Simiduia agarivorans SA1 = DSM 21679: one gene and its partners. The protein of the gene in region 3 interacts with the protein of the main gene of each other region in a pairwise test. Links are inferred from orthologs where the notes say so. Each region holds a gene or a part of one and is shown on either strand. Other genes may lie near its edges. The genes, in order: yhbY, hfq, rho and nusG.

Region 1 (4,841 bases), 880 kb from region 3 along the record:
TATCGGCCAGCTCTTCGGTCTCTGACGCGCGGTCTTCCCGCAGTGCCTGCTTTTCGCGGGCCAGGTCGGCCTTCTCTGTATCTGCCTGCGAGCTCACCGAAACGTATTCGCCGGCGGCCATGGATAAAGCGCCAGCCAGGGTCGCGGCGATGCCTGTTGCCACCAGCGCGTTGTCGCTCACGCCGGCGTTGGCTACTCCCACCAGCAGGCTGGCAGTGCTGATAATGCCGTCATTTGCGCCCAGTACGGCAGCCCGGAGCCAATTGGCTCTGTGGATAAAGTGGTGTTCGGCGTGGGGCATCGGTCAAAGGTCTGATGGAAGTGAAATGGCCGCTCGGGGGTCGGAGACCATCATACACCAGATCAGTAATCCTCCCCATTCGGCCACAAACCCGCTATCATGTGCCGGTTTTCGAATTAGCCCGGTATCAGAGAAGTTCCATGAGTATCAAGTCCGACAAGTGGATGCGCCGTATGGTGGACAGCCACGGCATGATTGAGCCCTTCGAGCCAGAACAGGTTCGCTATGCCCCCGATGGTCACCGCATTGTGTCCTACGGCACCTCGTCCTATGGCTACGATGTCCGCTGCGCCAACGAGTTCAAGATCTTTACCAATGTGCATTCCACCATTGTTGATCCCAAAAATTTCGATGAAAACAGCTTTGTGGATATCCAGAGCGATGTGTGCATCATTCCGCCTAACTCGTTTGCGCTGGCGCGCACGGTGGAGTACTTCCGCATCCCCCGCAATGTACTGACTGTGTGTCTCGGTAAGTCTACCTACGCGCGCTGCGGTATCATCGTGAATGTGACGCCGCTGGAGCCGGAGTGGGAAGGTCATGTAACACTGGAGTTTTCCAATACTACGCCGCTGCCCGCTAAAATTTATGCCAACGAGGGCGTGGCGCAGATGCTGTTTTTTGAGTCGGATGAAACCTGCGATGTGTCTTATAAGGACCGGGGCGGAAAGTATCAGGGGCAGACGGGTGTAACCCTGCCGAAAACCTGATCGATCAAGGGCCGAAAGGCCCTTTTCTTTTTCAGTGGATTTTGAATCGTGCGCAGTCTGGCAGAAAAATTATTGGCCGAAGTCGACATCAGTTTTACTTTGTCGCAAGGCGCGGGCGGGCAGAACGTCAACAAAGTCGCCACCGCGGTGCAGATGCGCTTTGACGTGAAAAACTCGCCGTTGATTTCGGAACACTGCCGCCAGAGGTTATTAAACAGCGGCGATACCAGACTCACCAATGATGGTGTGCTGGTGATCCGTGCACAGGAATACCGCACACAGTTGAAAAACAAAGAAGCGGCATTGGCGAGATTGTTGTTGCTGATTCAGGACGCCAGTCAGGTCCAGAAAAAACGCCGGGCCACAAAGCCCTCAAGGGCGGCCAAGGAGCGGCGACTGAAGGCAAAAACCGAGCGCGGCCAGATCAAGCGCGCGCGAGGCAAGGTAGACTTTTAGTTTCTGGCGTACACCGGCTCCGGGTCATTCCAGTCGTAGCCGGCTGAGCGGATGTACTGCAGTAATCGCGCGGTTTTAGCGCGTTGACGTTCACACGAAAAGCGTTCGTGCATGTGGTCGGCCATCATGCTCAGAAAATCATCGCGTTTGACCTTCAGCAGGTGTAAGTGATCGCCGGCTTCCATGTACACCGTATCCAGTTCGCTGAGCGCATCATCCCAGATCACCCGCAGACCATAGGCTTGGCCGCATACGGGAATGGCGCCGGGGGCGCAGTCTTCGAATAACGCCTCCAGTTCATCTTCGCCGGCCAGCTCCAGGTGCCGGTCGAAAATCTGATTCAATGTATGGCGTTTGACTTTATAGCTGGCGGGTAGCACTGCCACGGTGTAATACATGTCTTCGTCGCGAAACACGACCGCCTTGGCAAGTTGATGCGTGGGAATGTGAGCGCTGTTGGCGGTGTTTACGCTGCCTTCGGCGTATTGGTGTTGAATGATTTCGAACGGAACATGATTCTCGGACAGGAAATGCGCAAGATTACTGGCTATGCCCATATAAAAACCTCCGGTGACCACACATTGCGACAGCCTTTCGGCCTGCCTGTGCGCTACCGGAGCACCGCACCAGCAGCACTTTCAGGAACCCGTTGACGACTCAACCATACTCCCGCCTTCTGACTTTGCCAAGCGAAAAAAGTCGCGTCGTTATAAACAGTATAGGTGATGCAAATGAAGGAATAATGTCAATCTGTTATGGCATTGCCGGTTTTTATGGGTCAAAAAAACCGGCTCAGGGGTGGCACAGGCAAATCAGAATTGGCGCAGCAGATTCGACAGACGAGGATTGGGTTCGCGTGCAGGTTTGAACACCAAGGCAATTTTGCCGATTTCCTGAACCAGTTCCGCCCCGGCTTGTTTGCACAAAGTTTCAACTGCCAGCTTGCGCGCGTCGCGATCGGCAATGGCGAATTTCACCTTGATCAGCTCGTGATCTTCCAGGGCGCGGTCCAGTTCGGCCATGACGCCTTCACTCAGGCCGTTTTCGGCCACGATCAGCACGGGTTTGAGGTTGTGCCCGATCTGTCGGAAAAGTTTTTTGCGCTCGGGGCTGATAGCCATAAATACACCTGGAATTGGTACGGATACTTGAGGCGGCGCATTGTACCCCCAATGCGCCGGAGGGGCGAGGGGCGGGGGCGTTTATTGTGTCTGCTTGTAATCACCTGCCGCGCCCCCATAAAGAGAAGGCAGGTAGTCGTGAGAATCTGCAAATTTAACCCATTTGACACTCATCGCCATTTACAGCCGGGGCGTATCTTTGTCATGCTGGCACTATACTTGGGTATAAGTGTCTGCCAGCTCTTAATGGCTGACTTTAAGATGTGAGGGTAACCTTTTGAATGATATGGCAAAAAACCTGGTTCTGTGGCTGATTATTGCCGTGGTACTGCTGTCGGTTTTCCAGAACTTCAGCGGCACGAGCGCCAAAGAAGAGCTGCCCTATTCCGACTTTGTAATGGCAGTACAGAGCGACCAGGTGCGGGAAGTGAATATCAGTGGGCAGAGTATCGACGGTTTGCGTCAGGATGGCACCCGCTTCCTCACCGTCAGACCGCCCTTTATTGACGACGGTGGCCTGATGAAGGACCTGCTTAATCACCGGGTCAAGGTGTCGGTTGAAAAGCCCGAGCAGGCCGGTTTCTGGCAGCAGCTGTTCTTTGCCAGCTTCCCGATTCTGCTGATCATTGCCGTGTTCATGTTCTTTATGCGCCAGATGCAGGGCGGCTCAGGTGGTCGGGGTGGCCCTATGAGTTTTGGCAAGTCCAAGGCGCGGCTGCTGGGTGAAGACCAGATCAAGACCACTTTCGCCGATGTTGCCGGCGTAGACGAAGCCAAGGAAGAAGTGCAGGAACTGGTGGAGTTCCTGCGCGATCCCAGCCGCTTTCAGCGCCTGGGTGGCATGATCCCGCGCGGGGTGTTGATGTCCGGCCCGCCCGGTACCGGTAAAACCCTGTTGGCCAAAGCCATTGCTGGTGAAGCCAAGGTGCCGTTTTTCTCCATTTCCGGCTCCGACTTTGTGGAGATGTTTGTGGGCGTGGGCGCAAGCCGCGTGCGCGACATGTTTGATCAGGCCAAGAAACAAGCGCCGTGCATCATCTTTATCGATGAAATTGACGCTGTCGGTCGGCACCGGGGCGGCGGCCACGGTGGCGGTCACGACGAGCGCGAGCAAACCCTGAACCAGCTGCTGGTGGAAATGGACGGTTTCGAAGGCAATGAAGGCATTATCGTGATTGCCGCCACTAACCGTCCCGACGTGCTCGACAAGGCACTGTTGCGCCCCGGCCGATTCGATCGCCAGGTGTTTGTCGGGCTGCCCGATATTCGCGGGCGCGAGCAGATCCTGAAAGTTCATATGCGCAAGGTGCCGTTGGATGAGAAAGTCGAAGCATCTATTATTGCCCGCGGTACGCCAGGTTTTTCCGGTGCCGACCTCGCCAATCTGGTGAACGAAGCGGCGCTGTTCGCGGCGCGCGCCAACAAGCGCCTGGTGACCATGGAAGAATTCGAAAAGGCCCGCGACAAGATCATGATGGGTGCCGAGCGCAAGACCATGGTCATGAGCGAGAAAGAAAAGGAAAACACCGCCTATCACGAAGCAGGTCACGCCATTGTCGGGCGATTGGTGCCGGAGCATGATCCGGTGCACAAGGTGACCATCATTCCGCGGGGGCGTGCATTGGGTGTCACCCAGTTCCTGCCGGAAGATGACAAGTACAGCTACTCCAAGCGCGCGCTGGAATCCCAGCTGTGTACCTTGTTCGGCGGCCGTATTGCCGAAGAAATGACGCTGGGCTTTGAGGGCGTCACCACGGGTGCCTCCAACGATATCGAGCGCGCAACCCAGTTGGCACGTAACATGGTGACCCGTTGGGGCTTGTCTGAAAAGCTGGGTCCGTTGAATTACGGCGAGGAGGAAGGCGCATATCCGGGCATGTACCACTCGGCCCATTCCGATGGCACCTCCCGTTTGATCGACGAAGAAGTGCGCCGGATTATCGATACTACCTACGCCCGCGCCCAGAAAATCCTGGAAGAGAACCGGGATATTCTGGAAGCCATGAAAGATGCCTTGATGGAATATGAAACTATCGATGCGGAACAGGTGGATGATCTGATGGCGCGCCGTAAGGTACGTCCGCCGCGCGACTGGGATGATCGCGATTTTAATTCGCACCTGCGTGGCGGCTCCGGTGGCGGCGAGTCCGACCCGAAAGCCAAGCCTGAAGACAAGGGTGAGTCACCCATTGGCGGGCCGGCAAAAGATCTCTGAGTTAAGGCGCGCTGATTGCGTCATCCTACAAGGCCGGG
Region 2 (4,948 bases), 800 kb from region 3 along the record:
ACGAAGGTGTAGAACTCCGGGTCCTTGTTGTAGGCGTTGGCATAGTTGGCGGCGGCAATCGCATCGCCTTCACCGCGTATGCGCTCGGCGTCGCGGTAAGCTTCGGCTTCGATCACGGTTTTCTGGCGATCGGCGTCAGCCATGATGAATTCCGCCTGCTCCTTACCTTTGGAGCGGTGTTCACGGGCTTCGCGCTCACGCTCGGCGGTCATCCGGTTGTACACCGAACCCGAGACTTCCTGCGGCAGTTCAATCTGCTTCACGCGCACGTCGATCAGGTGAATGCCCAACGATGAGCGGCTGAAGCCGTCGAGATCATCGGTGAGTTTATCCATCAGTTCATCGCGCTCGCCGCTCACCACTTCCAATAGCGAACGCTTGGCAAACTGGTTGCGCAGGCCTTCGTTGATGCGCTGTGCCATCAGGCGATTAGCATTATTGGTGTCACCGCCGGTGGCGGTATAGAACTTTTCCACGTCGATGATCTGCCATTTGGCAAAGTAATCCACGATCATGCCCTTCTTCTCAACCGTCATATAGTTCTGCGGTTGAGTGTCCAGGGTCAGTACGCGACCATCGAATTTGCGCACTTCGTTCATGATCGGCACCTTGAAGTGCAGACCGGGTTTCACATCGGCTTCTTCAACCGCACCGAATTTCAACAACACGGCGCGCTCGGTCTCTTTCACCACGTACAGTGAGCTGGAAGCTACCAGCAGTCCCACAGCCACAAGGGCCAGGCCAAACATTGATTTCGGGCTCATCAGCGTACCTCCCGGCGGTTACTGGCTGCTTCTCGACGCAACTGGTCTATCACCCGGTCGCTCACTTCACGGATTACATCCGAAGAAATCTCGCCCTGGGAAAGACCCGCGTTGCCGCGTTGACGCATAATCTGGTCCAGCGGCACATACAGCATGTTGTTGCCGCCCTTCACATCCACCATCACCTTGGAGCTGGAGGTCATCACCGACTCCACCGCATCCAGATACAGTCGATCGCGCGTAACCCGCGGCGCCTTTTTGTATTCCACCAGCAGCTGCTCAAAGCGTGAGGCATCACCCTCGGACTCGGCGATGACGCGAGCACGATAGGCGTTGGCTTCTTCGACGATGCGCTGGGCGCGACCGCGGGCTTCCGGCACCACGCCGTTGAGGTAGGCCTGGGCTTCGTTTTTGTAGCGCTCTTCGTCCTCACGGGCCTTGTTCACATCGTTGAACGCCGCCTGCACCGCTTTGGGCGGCAGCGCATCTTCCATGTTAACCGTTTCCACATGGATACCGGTGCCATATTCGTTCAGGTACTCTTGCAAACGTGCCATCACATCGGCGGCAATCTGGGTACGGCCTTCAGTCAGCACTTCGTGCATCACTGTTGCACCGATCACATGACGCAAGGCGGAATCCGTGGCCTCTTTCAGGCTGTTTTCCGGGTTGTTCACGTTGATCACAAAATCCTTGGCACTGCGAATGGAGTACTGCACCGACAGGTTCACATCCACAATATTCAGGTCTTCAGTGAGCATGGTAGTCTTGGTGGGATGCAGGCGCACGCGGGTCACGTTGACCTTGGTGACGCTATCCACCAACGGCGGATTCCAGCGCAAACCAGCACCTTTTTCTTCATGGAACAAGCCGAAACGCAGCACCACGGCGCGTTCCTGCTCGTCCACCTGATAGAAACCGGCAATGCCGTAGAGCACGGAGGCAACCACCAGCAGCAGGCCAAAAAAGCCAGCGCCCAGGCCGGCGCCATTGCCACCGCCCTTGCCACCGAACATCCCGCCCAGCTTCTCCTGAAACTTCCTCAGGGCTTCGTCCATATCCGGCGGGCCATCGTTTTTGCCACCGCCGCGGCGGCCGCCCCAGGGGTCCTGGTTATTACCACCCGGTTCATTCCAGGCCATAGTCAGTCTCCATCAAGTCTGCAGTCAAAAAATGTTATTCGCAGTGTAACAGCAAATAGTTCTACGATTGGGGTCCGCGCGCCGATTTCAAGGCGCGCCATCCGCTACCAGGCCGGCGGTTCATCCAAGCCCTTCCAGGGCGAATCGGCCAACGGAATCTTTTCTGCGCTCAACAACCGGAGCAAATCCACCTTGCTGATGCGCACATCCAGGTCGTAGGCGCCGTCATCGGCAATGGATTCGCTCAGAATCGCATTGCGCTCATACAAACGTGCCCTGAGCCGGGCCCAGCGCACGGGCAATTGCACCTGCTGATGCACAATTTCATCGCCCAGCAATTCCGCCACCGCCTGTAACAGCAGGGGCACACCGGCACCGGTTTTGGCCGACAGCCACACGGCCACGGGCTGGCCCTGGTCGTCGCGGTCAATGCGCGGGCCAAAGTCGTCGAGCAGGTCGATTTTGTTGTAGACCTTGAGCTGGGGCAGCTCATGGGCATCAATTTCTTCCAGCACCAGCTGTACTTCTTCCATATTGCGTTTGCGCTCTTCGCTGGGCGCATCGATCACGTGCAACAGCAACGTAGCACTCGCGGCCTCTTCCAGCGTAGCGCGGAAGGCTTCCACCAGCTTGTGCGGCAGGTGGCTGATAAAACCCACGGTATCGGCCAGCACCGCCGCGCCCACGTCGGGCAGCTCGACCCGGCGCATGGTGGGGTCGAGGGTGGCGAACAGCTGATCCTGTGCATACACCTTGGCATCGGTGATGGTGTTGAACAGGGTCGATTTGCCGGCGTTGGTGTAACCCACCAGCGACACGGTGGGAATGTCTGCGCGCGAACGCGAGCGCCGTGCCTGCTGGCGCGAGCGGCGCACATCTTCCAGGCGCGATTCAATAAAACTGATACGCGCGCGCAGTAAGCGGCGGTCGGTTTCCAGCTGGGTTTCACCCGGGCCACGCAGGCCGATACCGCCCTTCTGGCGCTCAAGGTGGGTCCAGCCGCGCACCAGGCGGGTGGACATGTGGCGCAGCTGGGCCAGCTCCACCTGCAATTTACCTTCATGGGTACGCGCGCGCTGGGCAAATATATCCAGGATCAGGCCGGTGCGATCCAACACCCGGCACTTGAGCTCGGCTTCCAGGTTGCGCTCCTGACTGGGCGAAAGCGCGTGGTTGAAGATCACCAGCTTCGCTTCGTGCAAGGTGACCAGGTCGCGCAGCTCCTCCAGCTTGCCGCTGCCCATAAAGGTGCGGGCATCGGGCGAGGGCCGTTTGCCGGTCAGAAAGGCAACGGGATCAGCGCCGGCAGACAATGCCAGCTCTTCAAATTCACGGGGGTCGTTGGTTTCAATATTTAACTGAAATTCCAGGTGCACCAGAATGGCGAGCTCACCGGATTCGGGACGTTCAAAGAACAAGATAACCTCGGGGGAAAAGAGTAAAGCGGTAGTGGCACTCCACTACCGCTGTCAGGCGTTTCAGCCTTCACCGCCCTCTTCAGACTCGCCTTCCGCTGGGTTCAGCATGGGCACGCGCACGGCGCGGGAGGGAACAACGGTGGAGATGGCGTGCTTATACACCATCTGGCTCACGGTGTTTTTCAATAACACCACAAATTGATCAAACGATTCGACCTGGCCTTGCAACTTGATGCCGTTAACCAAGTAAATGGAAACGGGGATACGTTCTTTGCGTAAAACATTCAAGTAAGGGTCTTGTAAGCTATGCCCTTTTGACATGTTTATTCTCCTTATAATAAATGGGTTGCGAATACCCCGGACATCACTGCTCACCCGGGCGCAACAACAATAAGCGTAAGTAACTGACTGGCGCGCCGGCAAAATCACCGGACACACGCCCGCACATTATAGGGGGGTTACCCCCAGGCAGTTCAAGGCCTGGTGCACAATTTCTTGTGAGGACAGTCCAATTCCCGCCGAATTGTCAGTATAGACCCAATTCACGCCGTCCCAGCCACGCAGCCAGGTGAGCTGCCGTTTGGCCAGTTGCCGGCTGGCGGCAATGCCTTTTTCAATCATGCTGTTCCGGTCATAGTCACCCTCCAGATGCTCCCACATCTGGCGGTAACCCACGGCGCGGATCGCGGGCAGGTCCCGGTGCAGGTCACCGCGAGCCATCAGAGCTCTGACCTCGTCCTCAAAGCCGAGTTCCAACATCTTCATGAACCGCCGCTCTATACGCGCGTGCAGCACGGCGCGATCATGCGGGCCAATGGCCAATTGCACCAGATTGAAGCGCTCGGCAAAGGGCCGGCCAGCCGCTGCCTGTTGCTCGGCGCGCAGTTCGGTCATGGTTTTGCCGCCAGTGCGGTACACCTCGAGAGCGCGCGAAATGCGCTGCGAATGGTTGGGGTGCAGTTGCGCCGCTGTGTCCGGGTCGATGCGGGCCAGCTCCGCGTGCAGCGCCGGCCAGCCCCGCTCGGCGGCCTCCTGCTCAACCTGCGCACGGATGGCCGGGTCGGTGGCGGGCATATCCGCCAGGCCGTCCAACAGCGCTTTGAAATACAACATGGTGCCGCCCACCAACAGCGGAATGCGGCCGGCGGCATGGATGTGGGCAATTTCGCGCTCGGCATCTTTCACAAACTGGCCGGCATTGTAGGACTCGGCCGGGTCGCAGATGTCGATCAGCCGGTGTGGCGCCGCCGCCTGTTCTTCGGCCGTGGGCTTGGCCGAGCCCACATCCATGCCCCGGTAAACCAAGGCGGAATCCACGCTGATCAATTCCACCGGCAGGTGCTGGCGCAGGGCGATAGCCAGGTCGGTTTTGCCCGACGCGGTGGGGCCCATCAGGAAGATCACTTGCGGCTTGCTGCCCATCACTGGCCCCGCAAGAACAGTTTGTCGAGCGCATCCATAGACTGCAGAAACCAGGTGGGCCGGCCGTGGTTGCACTGGCCTGAGCGCTCGGTGGCTTCCATGTCGCGCAGCAGCGCGTTCATTTCGGGAATCGTCAGTTTGCGGTTGGCGCGCACCGAGCCGTGGCAGGCCATGGTGGCCAGAATTTCGTTGATGTGGTGGC
Region 3 (2,880 bases):
GATTTTCCTTACTGATGGAGAACCCCCAATGAGTGACGCTATCGTTCACGTATCCGACGCCAGCTTTGAGAACGACGTACTCAAGGCCGAAGGCCCCGTTCTGGTCGATTTCTGGGCAGCCTGGTGTGGCCCCTGCAAGATGATCGCCCCGGTACTGGACGAACTGGCCGGCGAGCTGGCCGGCAAGATCACCATTGCCAAGATGGACGTTGATGCCAACAAAGAAACCCCGGCCAAGTTCAACATCCGCGGCATTCCGACCCTGATGATCTTCAAGGGCGGCCAGATGGAGTCCATGAAAGTGGGCGCGCTGTCCAAATCCCAGCTGGTCGAGTTCATCAACTCCGCCATCTGACCGGATGCCACTGAACGTCGCTTATGCGGCGTTCAGTTTTTGCACTATCCAGAATTAGTGTTTATACTCAGGCCATCTTGCATTAGCATTTGTTTTACCCCGTCTGACCTTTCCCCCAAGCCACATTGAATAAAGGCCCCAGAACCGGCCGCAACCGCTTGGAATACCCCGGGAATGTTCAGACACAGGCAATGCGCCCGCCGCCGACGCGCAAGCCCAAAACGCTTACATTGCCCCCAGGACAACACAACCTGTTGAATACAGACATTCGTTAACCCTTTTGCACCACCGGACCTTCCCGGGCCCAGGTGGATAGCGCAAACCTTTTCCATACAGCACACGCGTTTATGAACCTGACCGATCTGAAAACCAAACCCATTGAAGAACTGCTTGATATCGCCAAAGAGATGGGGCTTGAAAACCTCGCCCGCTCGCGCAAGCAGGACATTATCTTTAACATCCTCAAGCGCCACGCCAAAAGCGGCGAAGACATTTACGGCGACGGGGTTCTTGAGATTCTCCAGGACGGGTTTGGTTTCCTGCGCTCTGCCGATGGCTCTTTCCTGGCCGGCCCCGACGACATCTACGTGTCGCCGAGCCAGATCCGCCGGTTCAACCTGCGCACGGGTGACTCCATTTCGGGCAAGATCCGGCCACCCAAAGAAGGTGAACGCTATTTCGCGCTGCTGAAAGTTAACGACATTAACTTCGACAAACCGGAAAACTCCCGCAACAAGATCCTGTTCGAGAACCTCACGCCCCTGTTCCCGAACCAGCGCCTGGTACTGGAAGCCGGTAACGGCTCCACCGAAGACCTCACCGGCCGCATCATCGACCTGATTGCGCCCATCGGCAAAGGCCAGCGCGGCCTGATTGTGGCCCCGCCCAAAGCCGGTAAAACCATCATGATGCAGAACATCGCTCAGGCCATTACCCGCAACAACCCGGAATGCCACCTGATCGTTCTGCTGATCGATGAGCGCCCCGAAGAAGTAACAGAAATGCAACGCTCGGTGCGCGGCGAAGTGGTCGCCTCCACCTTCGACGAGCCACCTGCCCGCCACGTACAAGTGGCCGAGATGGTGATCGAAAAGGCCAAGCGCCTGGTTGAACACAAGAAAGACGTGGTGATCCTGCTGGACTCCATTACCCGTCTGGCACGCGCCTACAACACCGTGATTCCGTCCTCCGGTAAGGTGCTGACCGGCGGTGTGGATGCACATGCGCTGGAAAAACCCAAGCGCTTCTTTGGTGCCGCGCGGAACATCGAAGAAGGCGGCAGCCTGACCATCGTAGCCACCGCACTGGTAGACACCGGTTCCAAAATGGACGAAGTGATTTACGAAGAATTCAAAGGCACCGGCAACCAGGAATTGCATCTGGATCGCAAGATTGCAGAAAAACGCGTTTACCCCGCCATCAACATCCGTCGTTCCGGCACCCGCCGTGAAGACCTGCTGATGAAAGAAGATGAAATGCAGCGCGTGTGGATTCTGCGCAAATTGCTGCACGATATGGAAGATCTGGGTGCGACCGAATTCCTGACCGACAAGCTCAAGGACTTCAAGACCAACGATGAATTCTTCCTCTCGATGAAGCGCAAATAATTGCTCTACACAAGGCCCGCTCAGCGGGCCTTGTTCGTTCTACACCACTCATACTTTCGTTTGCAAGGAGTTAACAATGGAATTCGACAGCAAGTGGATTGATCACATCAACGAACTGGCCATGACCCACGGACCCAAAATTCTGATGGCACTGATTGTGCTCTGGATTGGCTGGAAGCTGATCGGGGTAGTCACCAAAGTACTGGACAAGGGCCTGGAAAAAAGCGGGACAGAACTGACCTTACGCAAGTTCCTTGGCAGCCTGATCGGCTCCATTCTGAAAGTCATGCTGGTAATTTCGGTCGCCTCCATGATCGGCATCCAAACCACCTCCTTTATCGCGGTATTGGGCGCGGCCGGTCTGGCTGTCGGTCTGGCACTGCAGGGGAGCCTGTCCAACTTCGCCGGTGGCGTACTGATTTTATTGTTCAAGCCGTTCAAATCGGGCGACTTTATTGAAGCGCAAGGCATTGCCGGTAAAGTGGCCGACATCCAGATTTTTGTGACCCGGATTATCACCGGCGACAACAAAATGATTTTTGTCCCCAATGGCCCTCTCGCCAACGGCAACATCATCAACTACTCGGCACAAACCCATCGCCGCGTGGATTTCGTGTTTGGTATTGGCTATGGCGATTCTATCGACAAGGCGCGCGATTCCATCAACAAAGTCATTGCCGCCGATGAGCGCATAATCCGCGATGAGGAAGGCCGTGAACCGCTGGTGGTCATCTCCGCACTGGCCGACAGTTCGGTAAACTTCACCGTGCGGGTCTGGACCAAAACCGAAGACTACTGGGGCGTGTATTTCGCTATGCAGGAAAACGTGAAAAAGACGTTCGACGCCGATGGCGTTTCCATCCCCTTCCCACAGCGGGACGTCCATATCCATCAGGCCAGTTAAGGTCTGATATCCAT
Region 4 (4,744 bases), 500 kb from region 3 along the record:
AATCTGCAGTCCCTTGAAATACATGCAGGCGAGTCTTATTGGGTCTACAACCCGCCCGAGCCATCCCAGCAGGAGGCGCTGCGGCGATTGCACGAGTTGCAGGCCAAGCAGATCGATAGTTACCTGATTCCCGGGGGCGAGCTGGCTAATGGTATTTCCTTCGGGGTGTTTACCCAAAAGCCCTTGGCCGAGCAGCGAATGGCCGAAATGCGCAGATTGGGGTATGACGCCAAAATGTTGGCCAAACCCCGCATTCAAAAAGAGCTCTGGCTGGTGCTGGGACCGGGCCAGGCTGCCCGGATTGGCGATGAGGTCTGGTCAAATCTGCTGCCGCCCGACGCCAAACAAGAGATTAGGCAAAATTTGTGTTCAGCTGTTGCGTCCTCGGATAAGTTTCTCTAGAATCGCGCCTCCACATTACAGGCAGGCCTGAAAAGGTGTGTTTTGGGTGGTTTTTTGCTGGTGTAGCTCAGTTGGTAGAGCATCTGACTTGTAATCAGGCGGTCGAGGGTTCAACTCCTTTCACCAGCTCCATTTTTATTAAGCATTGTGCTCTAAGCCTGTGAATTTATTCATAAAAATGGTTGACAAGCACAAGCTTGAGCCGGAGAATTGCCGGCTCTTTGGCAGGGGTTCCCGAGTGGCCAAAGGGATCAGACTGTAAATCTGACGCGAAAGCTTCGATGGTTCGAATCCATCCCCCTGCACCATTATTGAAGTCCAGATGCTGAATCTGGCAGTCGCTGGAAAGCATCCCCGTTGGGGATGGAGTGAGAACCAGAGAGATGGTTCGACGACCAGCGAAGCGCAGGCGAGCGCCGCGATAGCGGCGACCGTAGGGAATAATCCATCCCCCTGCACCATTATTGAAGTCCAGATGTTGAATCTGGCAGGCGCCGCCAAGGTGGTGCTCAGTTTCGGATTGGCTGTTGCCGGAAATGTTCGTCAGTCAATGCGGGCATAGTTCAATGGTAGAACCTCAGCCTTCCAAGCTGATGATGCGGGTTCGATTCCCGCTGCCCGCTCCAGTCTTCTGGCTGGGGTGAATAGATGTAAGGTTTACGCTCTTGTAGCTCAGTTGGTAGAGCACACCCTTGGTAAGGGTGAGGTCACCGGTTCAACTCCGGTCAAGAGCTCCAGTTTCCGCAAAGGCTGGCCTTTTGCGGATTTTTGTTTTGTTTGAAAAACGGTTTCGCGCCCCTCTAAACAGGAGACGATGGCAATGGCTAAGGCTAAGTTTGAACGTAACAAGCCCCACGTAAACGTGGGCACCATCGGTCACGTTGACCACGGTAAAACCACTCTGACCGCAGCTCTGACTCGCGTATGTGCGGAAGTTTGGGGCGGTGAAGCAGTTGCTTTCGACGGTATCGATTCTGCGCCAGAAGAGCGTGAGCGTGGTATTACCATCTCTGCTGCTCACGTAGAGTACGATTCACCTGTGCGTCACTACGCACACGTAGATTGCCCGGGCCACGCCGACTACGTTAAGAACATGATTACCGGTGCTGCCCAGATGGACGGCGCTATCCTGGTATGTTCCGCTGCTGACGGCCCCATGCCGCAGACCCGCGAGCACATCCTGTTGTCCCGTCAGGTAGGTGTACCTTACATCGTGGTATTCCTGAACAAAGCTGACATGGTAGACGACGAAGAGCTGCTGGAACTGGTTGAGATGGAAGTTCGTGAGCTGTTGAGCCAGTACGAATTCCCAGGCGACGACACCCCGATTATCATCGGTTCTGCGCTGATGGCCCTGAACGGTCAGGACGACAAAGAAATGGGTACTACCGCTGTTAAGAAGCTGGTAGAGACTCTGGATTCTTACATTCCTGAGCCAGAGCGTGCCATCGACGGTGCCTTCCTGATGCCAATCGAAGACGTATTCTCTATCTCTGGTCGCGGTACTGTAGTAACCGGCCGTGTAGAGCGTGGTATCGTGAAAGTGGGCGAGGAAATCGAGATCGTTGGTATCCGCGACACCACCAAGACCACCTGTACCGGTGTTGAAATGTTCCGCAAGCTGCTGGACGAAGGCCGTGCTGGTGAGAACGTAGGTGTTCTGCTGCGTGGTACCAAGCGTGACGACGTAGAGCGTGGTCAGGTTCTGTGTAAGCCAGGTTCAATCAAGCCGCACACCAAGTTCCAGGGCGAAGTATACGTACTGTCCAAGGACGAAGGTGGTCGTCACACGCCATTCTTCAAAGGCTACCGTCCTCAGTTCTACTTCCGTACCACTGACGTAACTGGTGCAGTTGAGCTGCCAGAAGGCGTTGAGATGGTAATGCCAGGCGATAACATCCAGATGGAAGTTACCCTGATTGCACCTATCGCAATGGAAGACGGTCTGCGCTTTGCGATCCGTGAAGGCGGTCGTACCGTAGGTGCGGGCGTTGTTTCCAAGATCATCGAGTAATGATCTGTGCCGGCAGGCTGGGGTGAAGCCCCGGTTTGCCGGTTTTTAGTTTTAGCGTGAGCTAATACAGGCCAGTAGTTCAATTGGTAGAGCACCGGTCTCCAAAACCGGGTGTTGGGGGTTCGAGTCCCTCCTGGCCTGCCATTTTATAAGAGTGATGAAGGGTTGTTTCCCTGATGAATGCGAAAGTCGAAGCCCCGGAATATCGTTTCGATCTGATTAAGTGGTTGCTGGTGTTGGCTATAGTGGCCGGCATGGCGGTTGCCAACTCCCAGTTCGGTGAGGTGGCATTGCTGTATCGCATCCTCGGTCTGGTGGCTGCCGGTTTGGTTGCTATCTTCATCGCTGTGAAAACCGCCAAGGGCGCTGCGTTCTGGAATCTGATGCTTGAAGCTCAGGTGGAAGTGCGCAAGGTAGTATGGCCCACGCGCCAGGAGACCAACCAAACCACATTGATCGTGCTGGCGGTTGTATTCGTTATGGCGTTGATTTTGTGGGCTCTGGATTCAGTGCTGGGTTGGCTGGCATCACTGATTATCGGTTGATAACTAAGGGTGAGCAATGGCAAAGCGCTGGTATGTAGTACACGCCTACTCGGGGTTTGAGAAGAAGGTTGCCTCTTCGCTGAAGGAGCGTATCGAACTGCATAATATGCAGGATATGTTCGGCGACGTGCTGGTTCCCACTGAAGAAGTGGTTGAGATGCGCGGCGGACAAAAGCGTAAGAGCGAGCGCAAATTCTTCCCGGGATATGTGTTGGTCCAAATGGAGTTGAATGACGACACTTGGCACCTGGTAAAAGAAACGCCTCGCGTGATGGGTTTCATTGGTGGTAAGGCCGACAAGCCTGCGCCAATTACCGAGAAAGAAGCTCAGGCCATTCTGCAGCGTGTTGATGATTCTGCAGATAAGCCCAAGCCCAAGACAATTTTTGAGCCCGGTGAAATGGTCCGCGTATGCGATGGCCCGTTCAACGACTTTAACGGTGTGGTTGAAGAAGTTAACTACGAAAAGAGCAAGCTGCGCGTAGCAGTTTTGATTTTCGGTCGCTCCACACCGGTAGAACTGGATTTCGGTCAGGTCGAAAAGACCTGAGTGTAAATTCGTAAAATTCACCTTCCTGCACGGGCTCCGTGCGGGGAGGTTTTCGCGTCTCTGTATTTTGCTCGTCAAGTACAGAGTGTGGGGAGCCGGAGACGATGGCGCTGCCAATGCCATCCGAGGCGTTAATCACCCAAACTATGGGAGTACATCATGGCTAAGAAAATTCAGGCTTATATTAAGCTGCAGGTAGGGGCCGGTAAGGCCAACCCGTCGCCGCCCGTGGGTCCAGCCCTGGGTCAGCACGGTGTGAATATCATGGAATTCTGTAAGGCGTTCAACGCCCAGACCGGTGATATGGAAGTAGGTGCACCTGTGCCCGTTGTGATCAGTGTATACAGTGATCGCTCTTTTACCTTCACCATGAAGACGCCGCCGGCATCTTACCTGCTGAAGAAGGCTGCTGGTATCAAGAGCGGTTCACCCCGCCCGAATACCCAGAAAGTGGGCACTGTGACCCGCGCTCAGCTGGAAGAGATCGTTAACACCAAGCGTCCTGACCTGACCGCTGCTGATATGGACGCCGCAGTGCGCACTATCGCCGGTTCTGCTCGCGCTATGGGTCTGGAAGTGGAGGGTCTGTAAGAATGGCTAAGTTAACTAAGCGTCAGCGCGCTATCCGCGAAAAAGTAGACGGCGCCAAGCTGTACAGCATCTCCGAAGCCGTAGCTCTTCTGAAAGAAGTGTCTTCCGTTAAATTCGGTGAGACCGTAGATGTTGCCGTCAATCTGGGTATTGACCCACGTAAATCCGACCAGACCGTTCGCGGTGCGACTACTCTGCCACACGGCACCGGTAAGTCTGTACGCGTGGCCGTGTTTGCTCAGGGTGCCAATGCAGAAGCGGCCAAGGCTGCGGGCGCAGAGCACGTGGGCATGGACGAGCTGGCAGCCGAGATCAAAGGCGGCCTGATGGACTTTGATGTTGTTATCGCCGAACCTGCTGCTATGCGCGTAGTAGGTGCTCTGGGTCAGGTTCTGGGTCCGCGTGGCCTGATGCCAAACCCCAAGACCGGCACTGTGACCCCCGATGTTGTGACTGCGGTTAACAACGCCAAGGCCGGTCAGGTTCGCTACCGTGCCGAGAAGGGCGGTATCGTCCACGGCGGTATCGGCAAGCTGTCTTTCGAAGAGAAGGCACTGAAAGAAAACCTGGAAGCGCTGGTAGGCGATCTGAAGCGCGCCAAGCCAGCCTCTTCCAAAGGTGTTTACCTGAAGCGTATCACCC

What was found.
Region 1: the proteins of rho (region 3) and yhbY interact in binary tests that used the Escherichia coli proteins (3 or more experiments, as listed by UniProt). The link is inferred for Simiduia agarivorans SA1 = DSM 21679 from one-to-one orthologs.
Region 2: the proteins of rho (region 3) and hfq interact in binary tests that used the Escherichia coli proteins (3 or more experiments, as listed by UniProt). The link is inferred for Simiduia agarivorans SA1 = DSM 21679 from one-to-one orthologs.
Region 4: the proteins of rho (region 3) and nusG interact in binary tests that used the Escherichia coli proteins (3 or more experiments, as listed by UniProt). The link is inferred for Simiduia agarivorans SA1 = DSM 21679 from one-to-one orthologs.

What each region holds. Positions count from the first base shown.
Region 1 is NC_018868.3:1,653,955-1,658,795, reverse strand. What follows is about bases 935-3,760. They hold yhbY (ribosome assembly RNA-binding protein YhbY), read right to left. Parts: upstream 2,589-3,760; coding sequence 2,280-2,588; downstream 935-2,279. Other genes in these bases: ftsH (ATP-dependent zinc metalloprotease FtsH), read left to right, coding at 2,875-3,760; M5M_RS07325 (aminoacyl-tRNA deacylase), read right to left, coding at 1,464-2,024; arfB (alternative ribosome rescue aminoacyl-tRNA hydrolase ArfB), read left to right, coding at 1,060-1,467; dcd (dCTP deaminase), read left to right, coding at 935-1,011. Outside these bases: M5M_RS07340 (VIT1/CCC1 transporter family protein), read right to left, coding at 1-301; more of dcd, read left to right, coding at 442-934; more of ftsH, read left to right, coding at 3,761-4,803.
Region 2 is NC_018868.3:3,332,110-3,337,057, reverse strand. What follows is about bases 2,016-4,948. They hold hfq (RNA chaperone Hfq), read right to left. Parts: upstream 3,646-4,948; coding sequence 3,385-3,645; downstream 2,016-3,384. Other genes in these bases: mutL (DNA mismatch repair endonuclease MutL), read right to left, coding at 4,746-4,948; miaA (tRNA (adenosine(37)-N6)-dimethylallyltransferase MiaA), read right to left, coding at 3,772-4,746; hflX (ribosome rescue GTPase HflX), read right to left, coding at 2,016-3,324. Also shown: protease modulator HflC, read right to left, coding at 1-764; FtsH protease activity modulator HflK, read right to left, coding at 764-1,906; more of hflX, read right to left, coding at 2,011-2,015. UniProt on the Escherichia coli protein: RNA chaperone that binds small regulatory RNA (sRNAs) and mRNAs to facilitate mRNA translational regulation in response to envelope stress, environmental stress and changes in metabolite concentrations.
Region 3 is NC_018868.3:2,536,582-2,539,461, forward strand. The notes cover bases 1-2,832. They hold rho (transcription termination factor Rho), read left to right. Parts: upstream 1-702; coding sequence 703-1,962; downstream 1,963-2,832. Other genes in these bases: trxA (thioredoxin TrxA), read left to right, coding at 29-355; M5M_RS11240 (mechanosensitive ion channel family protein), read left to right, coding at 2,039-2,832. Outside these bases: more of M5M_RS11240, read left to right, coding at 2,833-2,866. UniProt on the Escherichia coli protein: Facilitates transcription termination by a mechanism that involves Rho binding to the nascent RNA, activation of Rho's RNA-dependent ATPase activity, and release of the mRNA from the DNA template.
Region 4 is NC_018868.3:2,032,743-2,037,486, reverse strand. Bases 2,016-4,744 are described here. They hold nusG (transcription termination/antitermination protein NusG), read left to right. Parts: upstream 2,016-2,977; coding sequence 2,978-3,511; downstream 3,512-4,744. Other genes in these bases: rplA (50S ribosomal protein L1), read left to right, coding at 4,105-4,744; rplK (50S ribosomal protein L11), read left to right, coding at 3,671-4,102; secE (preprotein translocase subunit SecE), read left to right, coding at 2,593-2,961; tuf (elongation factor Tu), read left to right, coding at 2,016-2,416. In the rest of the region: M5M_RS09095 (SPOR domain-containing protein), read left to right, coding at 1-402; M5M_RS19875 (hypothetical protein), read left to right, coding at 725-964; more of tuf, read left to right, coding at 1,223-2,015. UniProt on the Escherichia coli protein: Part of the processive rRNA transcription and antitermination complex (rrnTAC). The complex forms an RNA-chaperone ring around the RNA exit tunnel of RNA polymerase (RNAP).